DNA from 4 places in the Peribacillus sp. GL_122 genome. Region 3 is predicted to be linked to each of the others. Evidence: riboswitches for the same ligand, from Rfam matches in the RefSeq annotation. Region 3 holds a riboswitch; each other region holds the start of a gene.

Region 1 (4,240 bases), 1.3 Mb from region 3:
AGAGAAAACGGAAGATGTCCAGGCTAAGAAAATCATTTATCATATCAGCGGGCAAATATTTTTCGCTTCTGTCCAGGACTTTGTTTCGAAGTTCGACTTCAAGGAAAAAGCCGATTCAATCGTCATCGACTTTTCCCATTCTAAAATCTGGGATGCTTCAGCAGTCGGTGCTGTTGATACGGTTGTTCTTAAATATCAGCTTCTGGGAATACCTGTCCAAGTGCAAGGACTCGATGAAGAAAGTTCGTTATTGCTTGAAAAACTCGCCACCTCAGAAAGTAAAATATCTTGAAGTTGTAAAATTTTGCTGAATAGAAACTTTTCAAACCGACAAAATAGATAACATGAATGATTTCCTTTTGAAAGGAGCGAAAAGCATGACACCCGAGCAGGATTATACGGCAGCAAATCTGTCACCGGATTTATTGAATGAACTGAAAAGCTTTGAAAGCAGACTTGGCGAGGAAGCCAACAAAGAACTGATTGTCATTGCCTATGAAAAAGAAAAGGAAGCTTTGAATTAAGAAAAAAGACTCAAAACACCCTTAATGGTGGTTGAGTCTTTTTTTTGCATGTACAGAAAAAGGATGCCCATGTTTTTAATGAGCATCCCTTCTACTGTATTATTTGCTGAATACGTCCGTTAAGACCGGCACGATTTGTTTTTTACGCGATACAACGCCTTCTAAGACGGCGATGTTATTATTTAATGAAACGTCGTATGCTTTTTCCACTGCATAAGCTGCTTTACCAAGAGCCAAGGCAACAGAATCATTAGTCAAGATATCCGTTACGACAAATAGGAATAAGTCCAATTCCTTCTCAGCAATAACCGCTTCAATCGCCGCTTCCAATTCTGCTTGCTTAGCAAGGACTTCGGTCGGATCTACAGCATTGACCTGTGCTATCTCCACTTTAGCCATTCCCATGGAGAATTCCTTTGCATCAAGAGTGATAAGCTGGGCAATCGTTTTGTCGCTCAAGTCAGCTCCAGCTTTCAACATTTCTAAGCCGTATGTTTCAGCGTCGACTCCCGCAATGGCAGCCAGTTCCATTGCTGCTGCAACGTCTTGCTCCGTGCATGTAGGAGATTTGAACAATAACGAATCGGAAATGATGGCAGACAACATAAGACCTGCGATTGCTTTAGGGACTTCAATGCCGTTTTCTTTATAAATTTTATTTAAAATGGTTGCCGTACATCCAACTGGTTCCGCACGGTAATATAGTGGATCGCTTGTTTCAAAGTTAGCGATACGGTGATGGTCGATAACTTCCAACACACGGACTTGGTCAATATCTTCAGCACTTTGCTGGCGTTCGTTATGATCGACCAGGATTACGCCTTCAGCTTCCCCTGCAACTTTTTCCACAAGGCGGGGAGCTTCGAATTTGAATTGGTCCAATGCATATTGAGTTTCACCATTTACTTCACCCAGACGAACTGGTTCAGCGTTGATACCTAACTGCTTTTTCAGGTCTGCATAAGCGATTGCTGAACAGATTGTGTCTGTATCCGGGTTTTTATGTCCAAAAACTAATACTTTTTCCAAGATTTTATCCCCTTTTTCTTAAATATTTTTCCGCGAATCCCCTCATTGCAATAAGGGAGAGCCACCTTTACTAGACAATTTATTTTAACACAAAATCGCGTAAAATCAGCGCTTGAATTACCCATTCCCCAATAAAATCTTTCATTCCTTCACACTCTGCCATCACTTTGTCAATAGATAAGGATTGGTTTTTTTCAAATATATTAGTTGAATTATCATCGTATATGGCTTACGATAATATAAGCAGAAATACTAGATATTGATTATACAAACATTAACAATAACTATATATAGAATTTTTTATAATCCAAGGTGCCAGTGATGGCTGAAAAGGGAATCCGGTGTAAACCCGGAACTGTCCCCGCAACTGTAAATGTGACGAAATGAGATACCCACTGTATAGCTCTCAATACGGGAAGGACTCAAAGTAGGGTGATCATGAGTCAGGAGACCTGCCTTGAATTTTTCACGTTTCTTATTCTTCGGGGATTGAGATGATGAAACGATAGTTTAACGGCTATTTTTTCATGGCTCTTTTATTCTATCGTTTGATCCGCTCAATTCATTGGGCGGTTTTTTTATTTTAGCGGAAGTTAACAAGGAGGATCATTAATGACTCAAACATATAACTCTACCATAAGTGAAAATGACACAGAAACGAAATCCATCCAGCTCGAGATGTTATCAAAGGAATTCGAAGGCCATCTCGATATGGAGAAGTTCAAAAAGCGTTTTACAAAATGGCTAGATCGCAAAAGTGACTCAACCGAAGAACAGGCATCAAGAAAACTGATTCAGCTCGCTCTTGAAAGTGTGGATATCGATGCTCCGGATTGGACGTTCGTTGCTGCAGCAGAACTGTTGAATACAATGTATAGGGATGCACAAGCCAATCGAGGTTATGAAGGTATGAGTTATGGCCCATTCTATGAGCTGATCACGGAACTCTCCCAGCTTTCAGAAGGTCAGCGTTATCCCATTTATAAACCAGAACTGCTATCTTCATATACGAAAGCGGAAATTGAGGAATTGGGTTCGGTGATCGACCCGGAAAAAGATAAATTATTCTCTTACATAGGCATCTACTTATTGAACGACCGCTATCTAGCCCGCCCACAAAAGGATAAGGTCTACGAACTGCCACAAGAACGTTTCATGATCATCGCGATGGAAATCATGCGATTGGAAAAAACGGAGCACCGCCTGCAACTTATAAAAGAAGCATACTGGGCCATGTCCAATCTTTATATGACCGTTGCGACTCCTACACTCTCCAATGCAGGTAAAACACATGGACAGTTAAGCTCTTGCTTTATCGACGCAATTGAAGATTCCATTGACGGAATCTACCTATCAAACTACGATGCGGCAAAAGTATCTAAATTTGGCGGCGGTGTCGGTCTTTACGTCGGTAAGGTTCGCTCGCTTGGTTCTGATATCCGGGGTTTCTCTGGAAACAGTTCCGGCACGACTCCCTGGATTCGACTATTCAACCAGACAGCGGTAAGTGTCGATCAATTGGGTCAACGTAAAGGTGCCATCGCGATTTACTTGGATGTCTGGCATAAAGATATCATGAGCTTCCTCGATTTGAAGACACAAAACGGAGATGACAGATTAAAAGCCCATGATATTTTTACAGGTGTATGTATACCCGATTTATTCATGGAAGCTGTACGCGACAGAAAAGAATGGTATCTTTTCGATCCGCATACCGTTAAGCAAACCCTTGGATTTTCACTTGAAGATCTTTATGACGAGAAGAAAGGCGAAGGAAGCTTCAGGAATCATTATGCACTTGCTGTCGAGGCCGCAGAAAATGGCAGGCTTCCAAACTATAGCTTTGAAAAAATCAATGCGATGGACATCATGAAAAGCATCATGATTTCTCAATTAGAAGAAGGCGTACCGTATATGTTCTACCGTGATGAAGTGAATCGGAAGAATCCCAATAAACATAAAGGTATGATTTATTGTTCTAACCTTTGCACGGAGATTGCCCAAAACCTAAGCCCTTCGACGATCACGGATGAATATGAAACGGAAGATGGAGATGTTGTTGTGGTTCGTAAAAGCGGCGATTTCGTTGTCTGCAACCTTTCATCCATTAACTTGCCCCGGGCAGTGGGCAGCGATGTTTTGGAAAGATTGATTCCCATTCAGATCCGCATGCTGGATAATGTCATTGATGTGAATAATCTTCCTGTCAAACAAGCATCCATCTCGAACAAACGTTACCGGGCAATTGGTTTAGGAACGTTTGGATGGCATCATTTACTTGCCACGCAGAATATTTATTGGGAATCCGATGAGGCTGTTCACTATGCAGATGCTTTATACGAAAGGATCGCATACTTAACAATCAAGGCATCCAACGAATTGGCCAAGGAAAAAGGATCATACCCATATTTTGAAGGATCTGATTGGCATACAGGGGACTATTTCGAACTGCGTGACTATACAGATCAAAAATGGATGGATTTAAAAGCAGACGTGCAGGAACACGGGACCCGTAATGGCTATTTAATGGCCATTGCCCCGAATTCTTCGACAGCTAAAATCGGTAATTCCACGGATGGAATCGATCCTTTGTATGAAATTGAATTTTACGAAGAAAAGAAAAACTTCAAATTCAAGGTGACCGCGCCAGGCTTGACGCCAAATACGTATGAATATTATAAAAAGAC
Region 2 (4,240 bases), 2.5 Mb from region 3:
GCTTATAAACTTTAGCGTCCCAGATAGGAATCGAACCTACGACCTACAGCTTAGGAGGCTGTCGCTCTATCCTGCTGAGCTACTGGGACATATATATAAGTCGACGACTTATTTATTATATTTCTTATAGGCAAACTTTTCAAGCTTATAGCACATACTTATGAAAAAAATATTCATAAATGCTCAGCAGGTCACTATGCTCTCGTGTTTTCCTATTAATTCATTAAATGGAATACTTTATTATCCACTAGTTTTCTGATACTATTATACTAGAAAAAATTAGGGGAATGATAGTGAAAAGATATAGAGTTTTATGGATGGTGGCATTGCTGGGGATTTTAATTTTACCTGGATGTTCACAAGGGATTTTAGAGGGTATAGGCATAAAGACGGCTGCACCGATTGCGGAAGAAGACATTGAAGTGGTCGAAGCGGCTGAGAATGGGGCAGGGCAGGATTTGGAAGGCCAAATCGATACGGGAAACTGGGTAACGGCCGAGTCCGCTGTCCAGCTTCCAATCTTGATGTATCACAGCATTTCTGAAGGTAATGGCCTTCGGGTTCCAAGTGAGGAATTCCGAGCACAGATGGCTTGGCTTCGGGAGAATGGTTACTATACATTATCCCCTGAAGAAGCATACCTTGTTTTAACCGAGAATCGGATGCCAAGTGAGAAGTGCGTCTGGCTTACTTTTGATGATGGCTATACAGATAACTACACGGAGGCTTTTCCGATATTAAAAGAAAATGATATGAAAGCAACTGTCTTCATGATCGGTAAGTCCATTGATAAAGGTCATCACCTGACTGAAGATCAAATGTTGGAGATGAGCAGGAATGGGATTTCGCTCGAAAGCCATACCATCAACCATTTGGAGCTGAACCGCATGACTGCAGTGCAGCAAGAAGCGGAAATGGTTCAGTCGAAGGAGCTATTCGACCGTATCCTCGGCCAGGTCACGACAGTGCTTTCCTATCCGGTTGGCCGGTATAATGAAGAGAGTCTAAGGCTGTCAGAAGAAGCTGGATACAAGATGGCAGTCACTACCGAACCTGGGGGAGCTTCAAGGGACCAAGGGATGCATGCCCTGCATCGAGTTCGGATTTCACCCGGGTTATCAGTCGATGGTTTTGCGTCACTGATTGAAAATGCTTCAAAGCATTAAAGGTGGAAGGGTCATTTCGTACTTGTTCAGAAAAATCATATAATAATCGATTCTTACATGGTGTATAATGAAGGCAGTGAAAATTATATACATATGAACGATTTGGTGTCTTAATGACTTAAAAGGGAAGTTGGTGAAATGCCAACGCGGTCCCGCCACTGTATATGGGAGCTGACGGCTGTGTACCACTGTATGAGATATGGGAAGGTGCCGTTAACGATGACCATGAGCCAGGAGACCTGCCAGAATTCGTACACCTGTAACCTACGCGGATGGGAAGGTGTGTGGCAGACCCTAAGAAAGAGTCCGTAATGATATTGTTGCCATGCAAGCACCTTCCGTTTAACGGGAGGTGCTTTTTGTTTTGGGGGCATCTTCCAACCAATGCGTTTTTCTTTATTTAGGTGGGAAGAAATTAAATGAAAAGATTGTGGGGAATGAAAATGAAAAAGATTTTTGGTCTGATACTGTTAATGTTGCTTACTGCAGGCTTGATGGTTGGCTGCAGTGACGCTAAGGATGAAGGAAAAGAAAAGCAGCAAACGAATCATGCTCAACACGAAGCTTTCCCGATTACGATTAAAGATGCAACTGGGGAAAAAGTAACGATAGAACAAAAACCGAAGAAAATCGTTTCGTTGATACCAAGTAATACGGAAGTGGTCTTTGCACTTGGTTTGGGCAAAAAGGTCGTTGGTGTGTCCGACAATGATAATTACCCGGAAGAAACGAAAGAAATTGAAAAAGTTGGCGGAATGGAAATGAACACGGAGCTGATTGTCTCCATGAAGCCTGATCTTGTTCTTGCGCATGCATCAAGTGCCCATAATTCAAATGAGGGTTTACAGCAACTTAAGGATGCTGGAATAGATGTCCTCGTAGTCAATGATGCACAAAGCTTTGACCAAGTCTATAAGTCTATTGAGATGATTGGACAGGCAACGGGAGAACATGATAAGGCAGAAGAAATCGTTACGGATATGAAAACGAAACTCAAGGATATCCAGGAAAAGGCCAAATCCGTAAAGGAAGCGGATAGGAAGACCGTTTTAGTGGAAGTTTCGCCTTCACCGGAAATATACACACCTGGTAAAAATACTTTCATGAATGAGATGCTTACTATTATTTCAGCGGATAATGCTGCTGCAGAATTGGACGGATGGGCAAAAATTGATGAAGAGTCGATGATTGCTGCAAATCCGGATGTCATCATTACAACGTATGGTTACTATACGAAAGATTCAGTAAGTGAAGTGAAGGGCCGAAAAGGATGGCAAGACGTAAATGCTATTAAGAATGACCAAGTCTTTGATGTCCATTCAGACTTGGTGACCCGTTCCGGTCCACGTTTAATAGAGGGAGTAGAGGAACTTGCCAAATCAGTCTATCCGAACCAATTTGACAACTAAATGGGCGTTTGTTTATTTGATTGCGTTGTTAATTTTGTTATTCGCAATGACGATAGGCATTTCCTTTGGTTCGGTGCCAGTACCGGTTCCCGTACTTATGCAAATAATCGGCAAGGAGATTTTCCATTTGCCGATTTCTGCTGATCCGGATGTTATGCTTACGAATATCGTGATGAACATCCGCTTGCCGCGCGTATTGCTTGCGGGTTTGGTCGGGGCATCACTTGCGATTGCGGGTGCGGCTTTTCAGGGACTGCTCCGGAACCCGCTCGCTGATCCTTACACATTGGGTATTTCATCAGGAGCATCGGTCGGCGCCGTATTGACAATATTCTTGAATATTTCACTGCCGTTCATCGGTTTATATACTCTTCCGGCACTGAGCATCTTATGCTCAGTGCTCACGATGCTTTGTGTACTGACGTTTGCAAAAAAAATGGATCGATCGATGAAAGTGGAAACGATCATTTTAACGGGGATCATTTTTAGCTCGTTTTTAAGTGCCTTCATTTCATTGATGATTGCGCTGACGGGTGATGAATTAAGACAAATCATCGGCTGGCTGATGGGAAGCGTTTCAATGCGCGGATGGAATTACATTGCAATCATTTTGCCGTTTTTTATCATTGGTTCATTGATCTTGATCATGAATACAAGTGAATTGAATGCGATGACTTTCGGGGAAGACCGGGCAAAGCACTTAGGTGTGAATGTTAAGCGGCGGAAAATGTGGATCTTGATAGCCGGTTCGACATTGACAGGGGCAGCCGTTGCCGTTTCGGGGGCGATTGGCTTTGTAGGATTGGTCATTCCTCATTTTGTCCGAAAGATTTGGGGGCCTGACCATAAACATTTACTTCCGTTGTCATTGTTGATAGGAAGCGGATTCTTAATATTGGCGGATTTTGTGGCACGAACGATCATTGCCCCATCGGAACTGCCGATCGGGGTGATCACCTCACTTATCGGGGCACCTGCATTTGCGCTGATTTTATTAAAGAGACGGAGAGAAGGGTAAAAACGGATGCTTGAAGTAAGAGGGTTAACAGGTGGATATCATAACAAAGCTGTTTTGGACTCTGTCTCTTTTGATGTACATAAAGGGGAATTATTCGGGATTCTTGGTCCAAATGGCAGCGGGAAAACGACGCTTTTAAGCATGCTTAGCGGGGTGCTCGATTATAAAGGCGGAAGCGTACGGATAAGAGGTAGGGATTTGAAGGATTATTCGTCAAAGCAACTTGCACAGGTCATTGCTGTGCTCCCTCAACATTCCTCATTAGCTTTCTCTTATACAGTAAAAGAGACGGTCTCACTTGGGCGATATGCCCATCAATCAGGTTGGTTCCATAGTTGGTCCGCAGAAGATGAATCGATTGTCCAACGAGTTATGGAACAAACGGGAGTAGCTGATTTTCAGGATCTTCATTTTGAACGATTATCAGGAGGGGAGAGACAAAGGGTCTTGCTGGCACAGGCACTTGCCCAAGAGCCGGAAATCCTTTTTTTGGATGAACCTACGAACCACTTGGATCTTTCCTATCAAAAAGATCTTCTTGATCTAATGAGGAAAATGGCAAAAGAGCAGAAGTTGACCGTTATTTCAATTTTTCATGATTTGAATTTGGCAGGATTATATTGTGATCGGCTTATGTTGCTTGAGAA
Region 3 (4,240 bases):
AGGATGGTAATTGTTCCTGATAGTATAAAAAATCCTGGTAATAGAAGTAATTTAAGATAATAAGAAAGCGGGATTTTTGCCCCAAAAATGATTAAAGCACTCATCACCGTAAAAGTGATGAGCGAAACGGTCATATCCCTTACCGTTAACGAAAATAGCAAAAGGGAGAGTGCAAAAACCATCTTTTCCAACGGATGTACATCCTTTAGCCCATTGAAATAGGCATATTTATCAATGAGTAACATGATTCGATTTTTCGGGAATTTCTTGTTTGGTTTGCTTATTTCTTTGTCTCGTTACACCTATGAAATAACCAATGAAACCAGCTCCGATTGCAGCTTGCAGCGCAAATAATAAGCTTTCGGTTTCTGCACCTGGCGGCTCCCAAATACTGTTGAACCATGGCTTGTATTCCGGCTGGATTTTAGTGATGGCTTCTTCAGCTTCGCCATCGGCACCGCCAAATTCCGTTCCTTGTTGTGTGATTAACGGTATGGTAGCAAGAATGACGACCAGGAAAAGCAGCAGTAAACTTTTTTTCATGTTAACGGGCCTCCTTAGATAAAACTCGCAGCAATTTCAATTCGCCTAGATTGTATTTTTTTAAGAAATTCATCACGACGACTGTCAATAACCCCTCACTGATTGCCAAGGGAATTTGGGTCAGGGCAAAAATCCCTGCAAATTTACTGAAAGAGGCCATGAATCCTCCTACCTCGGATGGAAAAGCAAGAGCAAGTTGAACGGAAGTCACCACATAGGTTCCCAAATCTCCAAAAGCAGCTGCCAAGAAAACGGCAAGTGAAAAAGACCACCCCAATTTAGTTGCGCCCTTGAAGACGAAGTAAGCAATGAACGGTCCGCAAACGGCCATGGAAAATGCATTGGCCCCTAATGTCGTCAATCCTCCGTGAGCCAGTAAAACAGCTTGAAATAACAGAACGATGGAGCCAACGACACTCATGGCCAATGGTCCGAATAAAATGGATCCCAAACCAACTCCGGTAGGGTGTGAAGAACTTCCCGTAACGGAAGGAATCTTTAGGGCCGATAAAATGAATACAAATGCACCCGATAGGCCAAGCATCATTTTTGTTTCTGGGTTTTCCCTTACTTTGGATCTAATGGACCGGTAACCCAAGATTAAAAATGGAAGGGTAACGGCCCACCAGAATATAGCCCATTCAATGGGTAAAAAGCCCTCCATGATATGCATGGCCATTGCCCTTTTTGGGACAAAAAGCAGTAAAATGACAAAATAAATAATTTTCCAATTGGTTCTTTTCATTCTTTCTCCTTTCAACACTTTTAATTTTTCTGATCAATCTTGAGAAGAAAGGCGCGCCCAACATAAAAAGCACTTCTCTCAAAGGAAAGAAGTGCGTAATGAACAGGAATTTTGCAGCATAAACCAACCATGGGCCTTTCTGCCTGATCCGCACACCCATCCTCGTAGGTTGAAACAGTTTCACGCTTCATGGCAGGTCTCCTGGCTTTGGTTCATCATCCCATTACATCCTTCCCATCTAATTTGACAGTGGATTAAAGTTAAAGTAATAGGACTTCCCTTTACAGTGGCGGGACCGCTCCGGATTTTCACCGGCTTCCCTTTTAAGCTGAATTCCGAAAAATTCAACACCATAAAACTTATGTAATTATTTAGAAAATTCTCGTATAGTGTACCATAAAGAAATAATTCCAGCTACACTATATTTTTTTTTTGACTAAGTTTGTTGCAAGGAAAGGCCTGTGGGAAGGATATACTCTATTAAACTTTTCTAAACAGTCGGAATAAACTATTGAATTTTGATAAAGTTGTTATATGATAGATAAAGTTAGTTAGAAATGTATATTAAAACCAAATATTATATTTTAAAAGTGCTCTTGTGTGAATAAGCAAGGGATAATAGGGAAATCGGTGAAAATCCGATGCAGCCCCCGCTACTGTAAACGCTGATGAAATTGTCGATAGCCACTGGCATTGTTGCCGGGAAGGGACAAAGTAAAATGAAGCGTAAGCCAGGAAACCTGCTTTTAAAATTGCATGATACTTTTCGGAGGGAAAGGTAGAAGGACTATGACGATTTTGGGAGATTGGGCATTCTTGCCTGGGGCTCCTCATTCATATAGTTTTTTTAAACCTTGACTCTTATGTTAAGGTTTTTTATTTTGCCTTTTCCCTGAACGCAGGAGGAAGAAGATGACTACTTGGAACTTAATGGGTACAAATACACATCTGTTGATTTGTAATGGAAGCAGCTGCATGAAGAAGGGCGGGGAAGAAGTAACCCAAGCGATTCGCGATGAAATTGCTTCCAAAGGACTGGATTTGAAAATCCATACAACCAGGACACGGTGTAACGGAAGATGTAAGGATGCCTGCGTTGTGATTGCCTATCCTCAAGGAAACTGGTATCGAGTGGAAACGCCTGATTTCGGTCGCCAGATTGTCAGCCATATTGATGATGGGGAGTTTGTTCCACAAATGATCTACCAATTCAATGATGGGGAAATGACACCGAATCCAGATTTTCCTGCTCATACGGGTATTTCAAAGAACAAAGCGTAAAAAGGAGATGTCTTAATGAGTACAAACGGTAAATTATTCGTCGTGGGCTTTGGGCCAGGGAATTTTGAACACATTACCAAACGTGCTGTCGAAGCCCTTCAAGAAAGTGACTACATCATTGGTTATAAAACTTATGTTGAACTCATTCAGGGACTGCTCACAGATCAAACGATTATTAGTACGGGTATGACTGAAGAGGTATCACGTGCACAGGAAGCAGTGAAACAAGCGGAGCTGGGTAAGAAAGTTGCGGTAATTTCCAGCGGGGATGCCGGAGTTTACGGAATGGCTGGCTTGGTTTATGAAGTATTGATTGAAAAAGGCTGGAAAGAAGAAACTGGAGTGGGCATTGAGGTCATTCCTGGCATTTCGGCAATCAACTCTTGTGCATCATTACTTGGGGCACCAGTCATGCACGATTCGTGTACGATCAGTCTCAGTGATCATTTAACTCCTTGGGAACTGATCGCTAAAAGGGTTGAAGCAGCTGCAATGGCAGACTTTGTCATTGCCCTGTATAATCCGCGCAGCGGCAGGCGGACCAGGCAAATTGTTGAAACACAGAACATTCTCCTTCGCTACCGTTCGCCCGATACACCTGTCGGGTTGGTGAAAAGTGCTTATCGCGATAGGCAGGATATTGTCATAACCAATTTGAAAGATATGTTGAATCACGATATTGGAATGTTGACCACCGTCATTATTGGTAATTCATCCACCTTTTTATATGATGACAAAATCATCACACCAAGAGGCTATCAGAGGAAATATACTTTGAATTCGGAAAAGCAACCATTGAAGCCGCATCAGCGTCTGCAAAAAGAAGCGGAACCGTGGGCATTAGATCAAGAAGCCGATTCTGTGCAAGAAGTCTTCATCGAATCCGCTGGGGGAGTTGGATTACTTACAAAAGCACCAGAAAAGAAGCCAGCTTCCTTTGAAATGGCAATGGAAGCACTGTCAAGAGTCAAGGGTCAAACCGTTCAGCAATCCATTGAGCCAATTGTTCAGCAAAAAATGGAGTCGGTATTCGAACTTGCCGTTAGTCCAGGTGTGGCGAATAAACAATTCACTCCCAAACAAATGATGACACTTGCGGAAGTTGTCGGGGAAAAGGGCACGATGGAATACACGCCAAATCATAAAATCGTATTAAAGATTCCGACAACGGATCCGGAAGTCATTACGGGGAAATTGCAATCAGCAAACTTTCTATTATCGCCGATTGGAGATGTACTGACATTAAAAGCCTGTGATTTCTGTGATGGTGAAAAAACGGAATCCATTCCTTATGCGGATGAAATACATCGGGTGCTTGGCGGAATGAAAATGCCCAAGGAACTTAACATCGGTTTTAATGGGTGTGGGATGGCTTGTTATAGTGCTGTGATGGATGATATCGGGATTGTCTTCCGAAAAGGGAAGTTCGACTTATTTCTTGGAGCTAAACCGGTTGGAAGAACAGCCCATCCAGGTCAGCCGGTTGCGGAAGGCATTGAACCGGAACAGCTTGTTGAACTGATTACGGACATTGTCGCGGAGTATAAGCAAAATGCCCATCCAAATGAGCGGCTTTTTAAATACTTCAAACGTTCGAAAAAGATACAGAATTTTTCTTATCAGGACATCGCTCCAAAAATAAACATAGAGCCTGCGCCTTGTGAGGACTAA
Region 4 (4,240 bases), 1.6 Mb from region 3:
CCTCTCGATGGGAACATCAGTCATTTCCACATCGTTTTCTTCCCCTGTGATGATAATGACTGCATCGATATCCGTATATTTCTTCAGAGCCCATTGCGAAGATGTGTCAAGTTGTTCCTTCACATTCCCTTGTAACAGGTGGCGGCTTATCTCATCGTCTTCGAGTTCTACATATGGATAAGCACCCACTCTGTATATTTCATCAATCAGCTCTTTCAATAACGGTTTCGTGTTGATATGCCCCCGTATGAGGATTCTCTCTTTTGGCTGTATTTGTATCGAATGATGAATCAGCCTGGCTGCAAGCTTCGTTATTCGCTCATCCTTCATCTGCCTGTCCCTTATTTTTCGAGGTCGCGAAGAGTTTCAAGCGCTTCTTCGACGTGGCCTTTGACTTTTACTTTACGCCATTCTTTGACTACCTTACCAGCCTTATCTATCAGGAAAGTTGAACGTTCAATGCCCATATACTCCTTGCCGAAGTTCTTTTTCAATTGCCACACATCAAATGATTCGGCCGCTTCATGATTCTCGTCAGCCAGCAGCAGAAAAGGCAATCCATGTTTTTCGATGAATTTTTCATGACGTGCCGCTGGATCTGGGCTAATACCAATGATGACCGCGTTCAATTCCTCGAATTGCTCATTATGGTCCCGGAAATCACAGGCCTCCGTCGTGCAACCTGGCGTCATGTCTTTTGGATAAAAATATAAAACAATGTTTTTCCCCTTTAAATCCGATAGGGAAACCATTTCACCATTGTTTGCAGGGAGTTTGAAATCAGGTGCTTTTTCTCCAATTTTAACAGTCATATTGAACCCTCCATTTCTTTCATTATGGTAAGAGTACCCAATAATCGAAAGAAACACAACTTTCATTTACCCTTCCTATCTTTCTGCTCCAAATCGATAACTGTCCGAATTACGAACGCTGCCGGCAGTGTATACCCGATGAAAGCCTGAATGGTAGCTATCATCCTGCCCATGCCAATCGGGGCTATATCTCCATACCCTACAGAAAACATCGTCATCGCACTGAAGTAAAAGGAAGTCTTCAACTGTTCATAGAAAGTGCCATCCAACCGATTGCCCATATCAAGAATCACCGAATGATTCTGAAGCTCGTATAATAAATAAATCAGTGCAAATCCAACCAATATCGTCGCATATAAATTGCCAAGCCACAGCATATCCTCCAGAGAAAACTTCTTTCCTCCCGACTCAACAAGAAATAACGTACGAATGCTCATCACCATGCAAAAAATGATTCCTGCAATCAAGATGTAGAAAGTCATCCCCCACGCCCCATTTCAAAACGCCACTCTCTCTATACATACTCCCTGTCCAAACAATATATTCTTTTTTAGGTACAGACCTCATACTTATCAACCACACACTCAATAAACTGATTCTTTTCCCGAATCTTTTTTTCCATGTTGACCCTTTTGGTCGGATATGTTAAGATTGTCTAAATTTTTATAATAGTTTTTATTTTAAAAATCTTCGGCCTGCAAACAGTTTATAAAGGCAGGTTTTGTAAAATTTCATATGTGGAAATAGGTTCCTAATTTTAAATTAGGATTAAAAGGGAAGTCCGGTGTAATTCCGGCACGGTCCCGCCACTGTAATGGGAGTGTTAGCGCCATCCAATATGCCACTGATCAAAAGATCGGGAAGGCCGCCGCTAATGATAATCCCTAAGTCAGGAGACCTGCCTATTTCGACAACACTGTTTTAACCTACGGGAGATAGGGAGGTGTTAGGGACCTTATAATTGTAAGGGGCATTCTGCATGCCTCTTATTTTAAGCATTTCTAACTTTCTCTTTTGACGGTTGGGGATGCTTTTTTTATTGTTCAATAAAATGAATGTAGGAGGATGGGAATTTTGAAAAGCAGTAGTTTGGGTTACCCACGAATCGGGGAAGATCGTGAATGGAAACGTACATTGGAAGCTTACTGGTCAGGTAAAATCGATGAAGCGGAATTTACGGCACAACTAAAGGCAATCCGTTTAGGCAACATACAAAAACAAAAGCAACGGGGCATTGATATCATTCCTGTCAACGACTTCACTTTCTATGATCAAATGCTCGATATGTCCGTCATGTTCGGTCTTGTACCTGAACGTTATTCAGCCTATGAAGGCGGTAGGGTTCCCCTTTCCGTATATTATTCAATGGCTCGCGGAAACAATGATCAAGTCGCTTCCGAAATGACGAAATGGTTCAATACGAACTATCACTATATTGTCCCTGAATTAAAACTGCCACAGCTGACTTTAACAGAAAATAAACCACTTGCAGCATATCGGGAAGCCAAGGAAAAGCTAGGGATTGAAACGAAGCCCGTGTTGATTGGACCTTATACCTTCATCTCCCTTTCCAAAGGCTTCAATAAACAAGAGATCCCTAGTATCATCCTGAGCTTGCTTCCCCTATACACGCAAATCCTGCGGGAGTTGGAGCAAGAAGGCGTGAAGTGGGTACAAATGGACGAACCTTCTCTTGTTTCATCCATTTCCAAGGATGATATGCAAACTGTTACTTACCTATATGAAAAGCTGAATGAAGCAGCACCAAACCTGAACATCATGCTACAAACATACTTTGATGCCGTGGAACACTACCAAGAAGTCATCGAATTAAAAGTCCAAGGAATCGGTCTTGATTTTGTACATGATAAAGGGAGGAATCTAAGTAATCTTGAAGCATTCGGCTTCCCAAAGGACAAAGTGCTTGCTGCAGGTGTGATTGACGGAAAAAACATTTGGCTATCTGATTTATCGAAAAAAATTCAATTAATCGAGACTCTTAAGAAAAAGGTAGCCGAAGACCAAATCTGGCTTCAGCCCTCTTGTTCCCTGCTTCATGTCCCAGTGACCGTTCGGAATGAAACCGCACTTTCAAAAGAAGTGAAACAGGCCCTTGCTTTCGCTGATGAGAAACTTGAGGAAATCACACTCTTGGTCAAAGGGAATAATCAAGGCTTTGAAGCAATCACCGAAAAAGTCGATGCCAATAAATTTACGGTTCAAACGTTAGCAAGTTCAAATGCACGGAATCATGGGACTGTACAATCGAAAGTCGAAAAGGTTAAAAGCAGGACCGCCGGCCGTCACATTCCATTTAAAGAGCGTTACCAAAAACAACAGGAATTTTTCAAATTGCCTTTCCTTCCTTCGACTACCATCGGTAGCTTTCCGCAGACATTTGAAGTTAAACAAGCACGCGGGAAATTCAAAAGAGGAGAATGGACCGCTCAGAAATATGAAACATTCGTAAACGAAGAAATCGGCAGGTGGATCGAAATCCAAGAAGAAATCGGTTTGGATGTTCTCGTTCACGGGGAATTCGAACGGACGGATATGGTTGAATACTTCGGCCATAAGTTAGGCGGTTTCGTCTTTCTGGAAAAGGGTTGGGTACAATCCTATGGGTCCCGCTGCGTGAAACCACCAGTCATCTACGGCGACATCCATTTCATCGAACCGATGACAGTAAGGGAAAGTGTGTACGCACAATCACTGACGAAGAAGACGGTAAAGGGAATGCTTACAGGTCCTGTTACGATTTTAAATTGGTCATTTGTCCGTGATGATATTTCCAGGGAGAATGTTTGCTATCAGCTGGCACTCGCTTTGGAAAAGGAAGTCATTGCATTGGAATCCGCTGGAATTAAAATGATTCAGGTTGATGAGCCTGCACTTAGAGAAGGTCTGCCATTGAAAAAGAACGATCGCGACGAGTATTTAAACTGGGCTGTGAATTCATTCTTGATATCCACATCAAGCGTGGAGGATACAACCCAAATTCATACGCATATGTGCTATTGCGACTTCAACAGTTTCATGGATGTCATCTCCTCCCTCGATGCTGATGTAATTTCCATCGAAACATCTCGTAGTCATGGGGAGCTTGCTTCCGCATTCGAGGAAAAAACATATGAAAAAGGTATTGGCCTGGGTGTGTATGATATTCACAGCCCGCGTGTGCCCGCAGTGGAAGAAATGGTCGATATGATTGAACGGGGCATCAAGGTATTGGATAAAGACCAGTTTTGGATCAATCCCGACTGCGGCCTGAAAACAAGGGGTATCCCGGAAACCGTCGCTTCCCTGAAAAACATGGTCGAAGCAGCAAAAATCGTCCGTGAAAACCTTTTAGCCAAACCAACAGGCCAATGATTGAAAAGAACGTTGCCCATCCAACACAGCAGTCACGGACTTTTTTAACCGACCTT

The links. Region 3 has a riboswitch for cobalamin ahead of AC3ISB_RS11565 ((2Fe-2S) ferredoxin domain-containing protein). Riboswitches for the same ligand answer to the same signal wherever they lie in the genome.
Region 1: linked by a shared signal. The riboswitch ahead of AC3ISB_RS05430 (ribonucleoside-diphosphate reductase subunit alpha) and the one ahead of AC3ISB_RS11565 ((2Fe-2S) ferredoxin domain-containing protein) in region 3 are both predicted to bind cobalamin.
Region 2: linked by a shared signal. The riboswitch ahead of AC3ISB_RS27485 (ABC transporter substrate-binding protein) and the one ahead of AC3ISB_RS11565 ((2Fe-2S) ferredoxin domain-containing protein) in region 3 are both predicted to bind cobalamin.
Region 4: linked by a shared signal. The riboswitch ahead of metE (5-methyltetrahydropteroyltriglutamate--homocysteine S-methyltransferase) and the one ahead of AC3ISB_RS11565 ((2Fe-2S) ferredoxin domain-containing protein) in region 3 are both predicted to bind cobalamin.

What each region holds. Positions count from the first base shown of each region.
Region 1 covers NZ_CM174415.1:1,126,154-1,130,393, reverse strand. Annotated here, with positions in the region: gene AC3ISB_RS05445 (SulP family inorganic anion transporter) at 1-292, shown strand, start outside; gene AC3ISB_RS05440 (hypothetical protein) at 378-524, shown strand; gene AC3ISB_RS05435 (manganese-dependent inorganic pyrophosphatase) at 624-1,553, opposite strand; cobalamin riboswitch at 1,847-2,027, shown strand; gene AC3ISB_RS05430 (ribonucleoside-diphosphate reductase subunit alpha) at 2,166-4,240, shown strand, end outside.
Region 2 covers NZ_CM174415.1:5,630,902-5,635,141, reverse strand. Annotated here, with positions in the region: tRNA gene AC3ISB_RS27495 (tRNA-Arg) at 16-89, opposite strand; gene AC3ISB_RS27490 (polysaccharide deacetylase family protein) at 318-1,166, shown strand; cobalamin riboswitch at 1,253-1,427, shown strand; gene AC3ISB_RS27485 (ABC transporter substrate-binding protein) at 1,610-2,575, shown strand; gene AC3ISB_RS27480 (FecCD family ABC transporter permease) at 2,538-3,593, shown strand; gene AC3ISB_RS27475 (heme ABC transporter ATP-binding protein) at 3,600-4,240, shown strand, end outside.
Region 3 covers NZ_CM174415.1:2,396,403-2,400,642, forward strand. Annotated here, with positions in the region: gene cbiQ (cobalt ECF transporter T component CbiQ) at 1-245, opposite strand, end outside; gene AC3ISB_RS11550 (energy-coupling factor ABC transporter substrate-binding protein) at 232-543, opposite strand; gene AC3ISB_RS11555 (energy-coupling factor ABC transporter permease) at 545-1,288, opposite strand; gene AC3ISB_RS11560 (hypothetical protein) at 1,309-1,479, opposite strand; cobalamin riboswitch at 1,463-1,658, opposite strand; cobalamin riboswitch at 1,860-2,050, shown strand; gene AC3ISB_RS11565 ((2Fe-2S) ferredoxin domain-containing protein) at 2,201-2,569, shown strand; gene cobJ (precorrin-3B C(17)-methyltransferase) at 2,585-4,240, shown strand.
Region 4 covers NZ_CM174415.1:774,173-778,412, reverse strand. Annotated here, with positions in the region: gene AC3ISB_RS03705 (aminopeptidase) at 1-330, opposite strand, end outside; gene bcp (thioredoxin-dependent thiol peroxidase) at 342-812, opposite strand; gene AC3ISB_RS03695 (potassium channel family protein) at 875-1,294, opposite strand; cobalamin riboswitch at 1,541-1,732, shown strand; gene metE (5-methyltetrahydropteroyltriglutamate--homocysteine S-methyltransferase) at 1,878-4,184, shown strand; gene AC3ISB_RS03685 (acyl-CoA thioesterase) at 4,181-4,240, shown strand, end outside.